One region of the Mesorhizobium sp. WSM4842 genome, then DNA from elsewhere that is predicted to be linked to it. Evidence: predicted binding sites of a transcription regulator. Region 1 holds the regulator's gene; the other holds the start of a gene.

What was found. The regulator PhoB, encoded in region 1, activates phosphate uptake and scavenging genes when phosphate is short. The targets are predictions, from matches to a motif close to TGTCATNNANCTGTCAT.
Region 2: the regulator PhoB is predicted to act here: its motif matches at 2,591-2,607, upstream of olsB (l-ornithine N(alpha)-acyltransferase).

Annotation. Positions count from the first base shown of each region.
Region 1 covers NZ_CM148372.1:1,589,500-1,593,920, forward strand. The annotation lists gene pstA (phosphate ABC transporter permease PstA) at 1-882, shown strand, start outside; gene pstB (phosphate ABC transporter ATP-binding protein PstB) at 895-1,710, shown strand; gene phoU (phosphate signaling complex protein PhoU) at 1,749-2,456, shown strand; gene phoB (phosphate regulon transcriptional regulator PhoB) at 2,473-3,162, shown strand; gene AC0NIE_RS07620 (ROK family protein) at 3,359-4,421, opposite strand, start outside.
Region 2 covers NZ_CM148372.1:2,005,914-2,010,334, forward strand. The annotation lists gene AC0NIE_RS09645 (IS5 family transposase) at 152-1,507, shown strand; gene olsB (l-ornithine N(alpha)-acyltransferase) at 1,652-2,527, opposite strand; gene AC0NIE_RS09655 (hybrid sensor histidine kinase/response regulator) at 2,704-4,421, opposite strand, start outside.

The sequences.
Region 1 (4,421 bases):
GGCACGGTGATCGAGGCGCTGGACAGCACGGCGCCCGCAGCGAGCGGCCAGGCATTCCTGCGCGTCATCGACACGCCGGAAGCATCGCGAAAGATTTCCGACAAGATGATCGTCTGGCTCGACACGCTGAAGAGCGCCGGCCTGATCGAAAGCCGGTTCAACTCGATCTTCTTCTTCACCGGCGCAAGCCGCGAGCCGGAACTGGCCGGTGTCTGGGGCGCGGTCGTCGGATCGTTCCTGACCATGATCGTCACGCTCGCCATCGCCTTTCCCATAGGCGTTTCGGCGGCGATCTATCTTGAGGAATTTGCGCCCAAGAACCGGCTGACGACGACCATCGAAGTGAATATCAACAATCTGGCGGCGGTGCCTTCGATCGTCTTCGGCCTGCTTGGACTTGCCGTATTCCTGAACTTCTTCGGCCTGCCGCGCTCAGCCCCGGTGGTCGGCGGCATGGTGCTGGCGCTGATGACCCTGCCGATCATCATTATCGCCTCACGCGCTTCGCTGCGCGCCGTGCCGCCGTCGATCCGCGAGGCGGCGCTTGGCATCGGAGCGTCCAAGGTCCAGACCGTATTCCATCACGTCCTGCCGCTGGCGATGCCGGGTATCATGACCGGCACCATCCTCGGAATGGCGCATGCGCTGGGTGAAACCGCGCCGCTGCTGATGATCGGCATGGTCGCCTTCATCGTCGACATTCCCGGCGGCTTCACCGATCCCGCGACGATCCTGCCGGTGCAGATATTCATGTGGGCGGATTTCCCGGAAGCCGGGTTCCAGCAGAAGACTTCGGCGGCGATTTTGATTTTGCTGCTTTTTTTGGTCATCATGAATGCCATCGCGGTGATACTGCGCAGGCGCTTCGAGCGGCGCTGGTAAGGAGTAGAGGATATGAACATCATGACGGAAGCCGGCGTCGAACAGAAACTGAGCAGCGGAACCATCGCCCCTTCGATCAAGATGAAGGGCGACAAGGTCTCTGTTCATTACGGCGAGAAGCGAGCTCTGTTCGACGTGGATCTCGATGTCCGCGAGAACCAGGTGACGGCGTTGATCGGCCCATCGGGCTGTGGCAAGTCGACCTTCCTGCGGTGCCTGAACCGAATGAACGACACCATCGATATCGCGCGGGTGAGCGGCAAGATCACGCTCGACGGCGAGGATGTCTACGACCCGAAGATCGATGTCGTCGAGCTGCGAGCCCGCGTCGGCATGGTATTCCAGAAGCCGAACCCGTTTCCGAAGTCGATCTATGAAAACGTCGCCTACGGTCCGCGCATTCACGGCCTGGCCAGGAGCAAGGCCGAGTTGGACGGCATCGTTGAATCGAGCCTGAAGAAGGCCGGCCTGTTCAACGAGGTCAAGGATCGCCTGCTCGAGTCGGGTACCGGTCTCTCCGGCGGACAGCAGCAGCGCCTGTGCATCGCGCGCGCCATCGCCGTATCGCCGGAAGTGATCCTGATGGACGAGCCCTGTTCGGCGCTCGATCCGATCGCCACCGCCCGCGTCGAGGAACTGATTGACGAACTGCGCCAGAACTACACGATCGTCATCGTCACCCATTCGATGCAGCAGGCAGCGCGCGTGTCGCAACGCACGGCGATGTTCCATCTCGGCTATCTGGTCGAGGAGGGCGCGACCGACAAGATGTTCACCAACCCCGACGACAAGCGCACCCAGGACTACATCACCGGCCGGTTCGGCTGAGCGGTCCGGCGGCGAATTTCGAACACGAGGACAGTATCATGGGTGAACACACCGTCGCATCTTTCGACGAGGAACTGGAGCACATCGACAGGCTGATCCGCGATATGGACGAGCTCGCCGCCGCGATGGTCGCAGCCTCGATCCGCGCGTTGCTTGCATCAGACAATGCGATGGCGCAGCGCGTCGTCTCGGACGACGCCATCATGGATGCGCGGCAGCGCGAACTCGACGATAGTGCGATCACGCTGATCGCCAAGCGGCAGCCGATGGCGCAAGATCTGCGCGCCGTGGTTGGCGCAATCCGCATGGCCGGCGATCTCGAGCGCATCGGCGACCTGGCCAAGAACATAGCCAAGCGGGTCAGCGCAGTCGGGCAGAGCGCCACGCCGCGTAATCTCTCGCACGGTATCGACGCGATGGCGGATCTCGTTCTTGTGCAGCTCCGCGGCGTGGTCGAGCACTATGTGTCGCGCAATGCCGGCGCGTTGAAAGAACTGCGCGCCGACGACCAGAAGATCGACGTGAAATACACGGCGGTTTTTCGCGAACTCCTGACCTACATGATGGAGGATCCGCGCAACATCACCGCCTGCACGCATCTTCTGTTCTGCGCCAAGAATCTCGAGCGTATCGGCGATCACGTCACCAACATCGCCGAAAACGCCTACTATGTCGTGACCGGGCAGCAATTGCCGGCGGATCGCCCGAAGCTCGACGAAACGACGATGTCGGCGCCGGCGACATGACGGGGGTGACCGGTCGATGATCGCGCCACGCATCATGGTGGTGGAGGACGAAGAGCCGCTGGGCGTCCTCCTCCGCTACAATCTGGAATCCGAAGGCTATCAGGTCGAGGTGGTGACGCGCGGCGACGAGGCCGAAATCCGGCTGCAGGAAAACGTGCCCGATCTTCTGGTGCTCGACTGGATGGTGCCGGCGGTTTCCGGCATCGAGCTTTGCCGACGCCTTCGGATGCGCCCCGAAACCGAGCGGCTGCCGATCATCATGCTGACCGCACGCGGCGAGGAGAGCGACCGGGTGCGCGGCCTCTCGACAGGGGCCGACGACTACCTGGTCAAGCCGTTCTCGACACCGGAATTCATGGCCAGGATCAAGGCGCTGCTGCGCCGCGCCAAGCCCGAAGTGCTGTCCAGCGTGCTGAAGGTCGGCGACATCATGCTCGATCGCGAATCGCACAGGGTCTATCGCAAGAAGAGCGAGATCCGGCTCGGGCCGACCGAATTCCGGCTGCTCGAATTCATGATGCGGCACCCAGGTCGGGTCTTCTCGCGCAGCCAGTTGCTCGATAATGTCTGGGGCGAGACGATCTACATCGACGAGCGCACGGTGGACGTCCATGTCGGCCGGTTGCGCAAGGCGGTCAACAATGGTCGCATGCCCGATGTCATCCGCACCATCCGCGGTGCGGGCTATGCGATCAGGGAAGACTAGCTGATATTCAGGTGATGCCGGCCTGCGACCGGCGATTTCCTGCGCTTCCGGTACGTACCCAAAAGTACGCTCCGTTCCGGTTCTCGGAACTCGCCCAGTCTGGTCGCTTCGCGCCCGTCTTCGACTCCGGCGCGGCCTGACCTGAATCTCAACACAACCCCAAGTCGCATTCCGCCTTTGTTCCTTGCCTTCGGACTCACGCCACGTCCTTCCTGATCGTGCCGGACTTCCCTTGCGCGCCCGGCGCGAAAATCTCCTGGTCGACGAAGCTCAGCGCTCGCAAGGCGCAGCCTTCGCGGATCAGCGGCAGCTCGTTCGTCTCGGTGTCGAAGGAAATCGAACCCGAATGCTGGCCGCCGGCGGTCTGGGCGATGGCCTCGCGCAGGGCCGGCTCGATCAGGTCGAAGGCGGCAGCGCTGGCGCCGACCATGGCGACCGGCGCCGGATCGATCAGCGCGAACAGGCTGCCAAGCCCGAAGCCGAGCGCTTCGCCGGCCTTGCGGTAGGCTTCGCGCTCCGGTCCGTCCGTCTGGCGCGCCCGGGCCGCCAGTGCCCGCATCTCGGCGTCGCTGACATCGGCGACCGGCTCTGCGTTCTCGCTCAATTGCCTTGCGTTGCGCCAGATGGCGTAGTTGCCGGCATAGGCCTCGACGCAGCCGCGCCGCCCGCAGCGGCAAAGCGCGCCGCCCGGCCGATGAATCATGTGGCCGAATTCGCCGCCCGAGGAATGGGTGCCGGTGAACAGTTCGCCCTTCAGCACCAGCCCCATACCGATGCCGTGCGAGAGCAGGATGGCGATGAAATCGTCGCGGTAGCGATCCGGGTCACGCCAGCGCAGCGCCACGGCCATCATGTTGCAGTCGTTCTCCATGATGGCCGGGATGCCGAACTCGCGTTCCAGAATGTCGGCGAAGGCGATGTTCGTCTGCGGCGTGATCGGCGACCACAACATGGCGCGCGCATGCGAATCGGTGATGCCCTGGATCGCCAGCGCGATGCGGGCGACGCTTTGGACGTCGAGGTTGGGGTCTTCGATCCGGCGCCGCACGATGGCGACACATTCGTCGATCAGCTCGTCGCGCGACATGGTCAGCGTGTCCAGCCGGCGCTGTTCCTCGGCGACCACCTGTCCGGCATAATCGATGACAGCGACCGACAGGAAATTCAGCGACAACACGACCGCCAATACCGCAGCGGCTTCCGGATTGAGGCTGAGGCCGACCTGCGGTCGGCCGCGTTTCATCGAAACGGTCTCGCTC
Region 2 (4,421 bases), 420 kb from region 1:
CGCGGAACGCTTTGATTTAATTTAAGATTTTCGCCTGAATTTGGGTTTCGTTTTGCCGGAAATCGTGGCTTTGGGCGGCGATTTCCGGCAAAATGTTTGCATCTGCGTTGCGTGATTCGATGGCGTTTCGACCGGAGAGGGGAAGCAAGCGATGCGGCCGAAGGAACGGCGAGACAGTGGCCAGGCGGACCTGTTGCGGTCCCGGCTCGACCAGATCCTGAACATGGAACATGCACTGGTGAAGCTGGCGACGGCGATCGACTGGCGCTGCCTGGAAGAGAAGCTCGGCGAGGTCTACGACGATGGCCCCGGCCGGCCGCCGCTGCCGACGCGGCTGATGGCGGGGCTGGCGATCCTGAAGTCGATGCACAACCTGTCCGATGAAGGGCTGTGCGAGCGCTGGCTGGAAAACCCCTATTATCAGCTGTTCTGCGGCGAGGAGTTCTTCCAGCACCGCCTGGTCTTCGACCGCACCTCGCTGACGCGCTGGCGCCTGCGCATGGGCGAGGAGCGGCTGACGGCGCTGCTGCAGGAGAGCCTGGCGGCGGCGACCCGGCTGGGGGCGGCCAAGCCGGCCGACTTCCGCGCGGTGATCGTCGACACCACCGTGCAGGAGAAGGCGATCACCTTTCCGACCGACGCCAAGCTGATGCATCGCGCCCGCGAGCGGCTGGTCAAGCTGGCCGGGAAGCACGGCATCCGCCTGCGCCAGTCCTATGCGCGGGTCGGCAAGATCGCGCTGATCAAGCATCAGCGTTATGCCCACGCCAAGCAGTTCAAGCGGGCCAACCGGCAGCTCAAGCGGCTGCGCACCATGCTGGGCGCGGTGATCCGCGACATCACCCGCAAGATCGCCGGGCGGCCGGAGCTGATGGCGCCCTTCGGTCTGCCGCTGTCGCTGGCCCGCCGCGTCAGGGACCAGCGCCAGCGTGAACGCGGCAGGAAGGTCTACTCCCTGCACGCTCCCGAGGTCGAATGCATCGGCAAGGGCAAGGCCCACAAGCCCTATGAATTCGGCGTCAAGGTCTCGGTCGCCACGCCGCTCTATCGCAGCCGCGGCGGCCAGTTCGTCGCCCATATCAAGGCGATGCCCGGCAATCCCTATGACGGCCACACGCTGGCCACCGTCATCCCCGCGATCGAGACCTCGATCGGAGCCAACCTCACCAAGATCGTCGCCGATGCCGGCTACCGCGGCCACAACGCCCCGAAGGACAAGACGTTCAAGGTCCATGTCGCCGGCTACAAGCGCGGCCTCACCAAGGCCGTCAAACGGGCGCTGCGACGCCGGGCCGCCGTCGAACCCGTCATCGGCCATCTCAAGAACGACCACCGCATGGGGCGCAACTTCCTGGCCTTCTCCGAAGGCGACGCCAACAACGCCGTGCTCGCCGCCGTCGGCTACAACTTCAGCCTCCTGCTCAACTGGCTGAGGCTTTTGTGTGCCTTCTTCCTGACGCTGCTCGCAGCCACCGCAAAGCCGCCACTGCGGCCCCGATCAGCCTGAACTCCGCCCCTCAGTTGGGACAAAGCGCTCCAACGCAGATCACTTTCAAGGTTGACGCGAAAATCGCTTTCTTCACGGACGACTACTCCGGCCGTTGGCCTGCTCCCCCTACTCCCCTACTGCCTTATTCCCCTACTGCCCTACTCAGGCGGCGAAACGCTGGGCTTCCCCGCCATAATAATTGACGTAGCGGGCACCGATCTCCTGGACCGGCATCACCACGAACACGTCGACCGTCGAGAATTCGCGGTCAATGACGCAGCCGTCGCCGATGCGCGCGCCGACGCGCAGATAGCCCTTGACCAGCGGCGGCATCGCCGCGATCGCGGCCTTGGCATTGACCGCCTCGATCGGCATCAAATCCATGGAACAGTAGCGCCCGGCGACCGCACGCACGTCCCAGGCCGAATTCGTCCGGCAGTGATGGGCGAGATAGGTCAGCGCTTCGGCGTGCGCCGCCGGCACGGTGCCGTGGAACGAAGCGCAACCGGTCATCACGCCGATCCCGTAATGGTTGATATAGGCCCAAATACCTTGCCAGAGCGCCTCAATGGTGCGCTTCGAGCGGTATTCCGGCAAGACGCAGGAGCGGCCGAGCTCGAGGAAACGCTGGCCGGGATGGCGGGCGATAAGATTGGTCAGTTCGAATTCGCCCTCGGAATAGAAGCCGCCGGCCGCTGCCGCGATTTCCTGCCGCAGCAGGCGGTAGGTACCGACAATGCGGCGATGCTCGGGACCGGACAGCGAGGTGTCGAAGACGAGCAAATGATCACAAAGCGGATCGAAATGGTCGGCGTCGCGGCGGTCCTGCACCTGGAACAGGTTCTTCCTGGCACCAAGCTCGTCATAGAACACCCGGTAGCGCACTTCCTGCGCGGCGGCGATCTCGGCCTCGTTGCGGGCGAGCCGCACTTCGAGATTGCCGATTCGGCCGAGCGCTTCGCCTTTTATGACGGCATCGACGTTCCGCCCGGTGAGCAAAGCACCACTGGCGTTCGGCCGAGCGTCACGTTCCGGCATAACTGTATGCACGAGTGATTCTCCTTCGAGCCATCCCTCTTGGCACGGGGATACGGTGTAGGTGCAACAGGATTGTGACAGTACCGTGATACGGTGCTACGGGCAATACTTCGTCGGCTGGGTAATCCTTCAACCGGCTATGTTACGCAGGGAAGCCAGGAAGGACAGCCGGCGGATCAGGCGGCCACCTGGCCCTCGATCGCATGGACAAGCGCGTCGGGGTCGAGCGGCTTGGTGACGAAGCCGCTGGCGCCATGGGCAAGCACCGCGTGGCGCGTCGTTTCCTGGCTGTCCGCCGAAAGCACCATGATTGGAACCGGCGGCACGGCGGTTTCCTCCTCGTGCCGGCGGATGGCGGCGATGGCGTCCAGCCCGTCCATGACAGGCATGTGCAGGTCCATCAGCACCACGTCGAAGCGGTGCTTGTGACCGGTCCCAGTGACGGCCTCGACGGCGGCCTTGCCGTTGCCGACCACTTTCACGCGATGCCCGGCCTTCAGCAGAGTGGCACGAGCAAGCATGGCGTTGATGTCGTTATCCTCGGCGATCAGCACGGACAGCCCCTGCCTGCGGCCGCCAATGGCACGGACGGATGGTGCGCCGGGCTTTTCCAGCTGTGGCTGGGTGAGGGCGGGCACGCTGCTGGTCAAAAGCACGCGCAGCAACGTCTCGCCGCGCACCGGCCTTGCCAGGAAGGTGGCGTAGCCGCTGGCGCGGAACTCGCCCAGCATGCCGCGGTCGGTAGGCGCGATCAGCGTGATCGCCTCGCAATCGGCAAAGCCGCTCTGGCGAAGGCGTTTGAGCAACCTGCCGTCGCCCTCCTCCATGACCGCATCGACCAGAAGCACGTCGCAGCCTTCTGCGAAGGACGCTGCCTGGGAGGCGGTCGCGGCCAGATCGACCATGCCGCCATTGGCACGGATGGTGCGGGCGATGGCGTCGGCCTCGATGGCGTTCTTCGACAGGATCACCGCGCGCCGTCCTGACAGCGCATTCAGGCGGGTCTGCGGCGGCTCGGTGGCCGATATTGCAGGGATTTCGAAGACGAACTCGGAGCCTTGGCTGAGCCGGCTCGATACCGAAATCGTGCCGCCCATGGCGATCACGAGGCGCCTGGAGATGGCAAGACCGAGCCCGGCGCCGCCATGCGCGCGGGTCGACGTGCCATCAGCCTGTTCGAATTCCTCGAAGATGCGCTCCATGTCGTCCTCGTGCAGGCCGGGACCGGTGTCGGCGACGGTGAAGCATATGCGGTCGGTGGTTTCGGTGCGGGTACGAGCGATGCTCACCAAAACGCCGCCGCTGTCGGTGAACTTGATCGCGTTGCCGATCAGGTTGAGCAGCACCTGCCGGACCCTTCCCGGATCGGCTGATATCATCTGCGGCACGTCGGGTTCGACATGGCAGCCAAGGCCGATATTCTTGGCAAAGGCCCGCGCAGCCAAGAGTTCGACGACGTTGTCGGCGATCTCGCGCACCGACATTGGCTGCGGTTCGGGATCGAAGCGGCCGGCCTCGATCTTCGAATAGTCGAGCAGATCCTCGATCAGCGCCAGCAGTGCGCTGGCCGAGGTCGAGACGGCGCCGACATAGGTCCGTTGTTCGGGCGAGAGATTGGTGTCCGCCAGCAGCCTGGCCATGCCGATGATGCCGTTCATCGGCGTGCGGATCTCGTGGCTGACGGTGGCGAGGAAGCGCGATTTGGCCTGGCTTGCATATTCGGCTCGCTCACGGGCGGTGATCAGCGACGATTCGGCGTGCTTACGGGCGGTGATGTCGCGGGCGATGGCGCGATGCGAGGCGCCGCCGTTCTCCTTGTCGCGCACGGACAGTTCGATCCATGAGAACCAGCGCGGGCCAGCCGGCGTGCGAATGGCGACGTCGGTGGAACTCA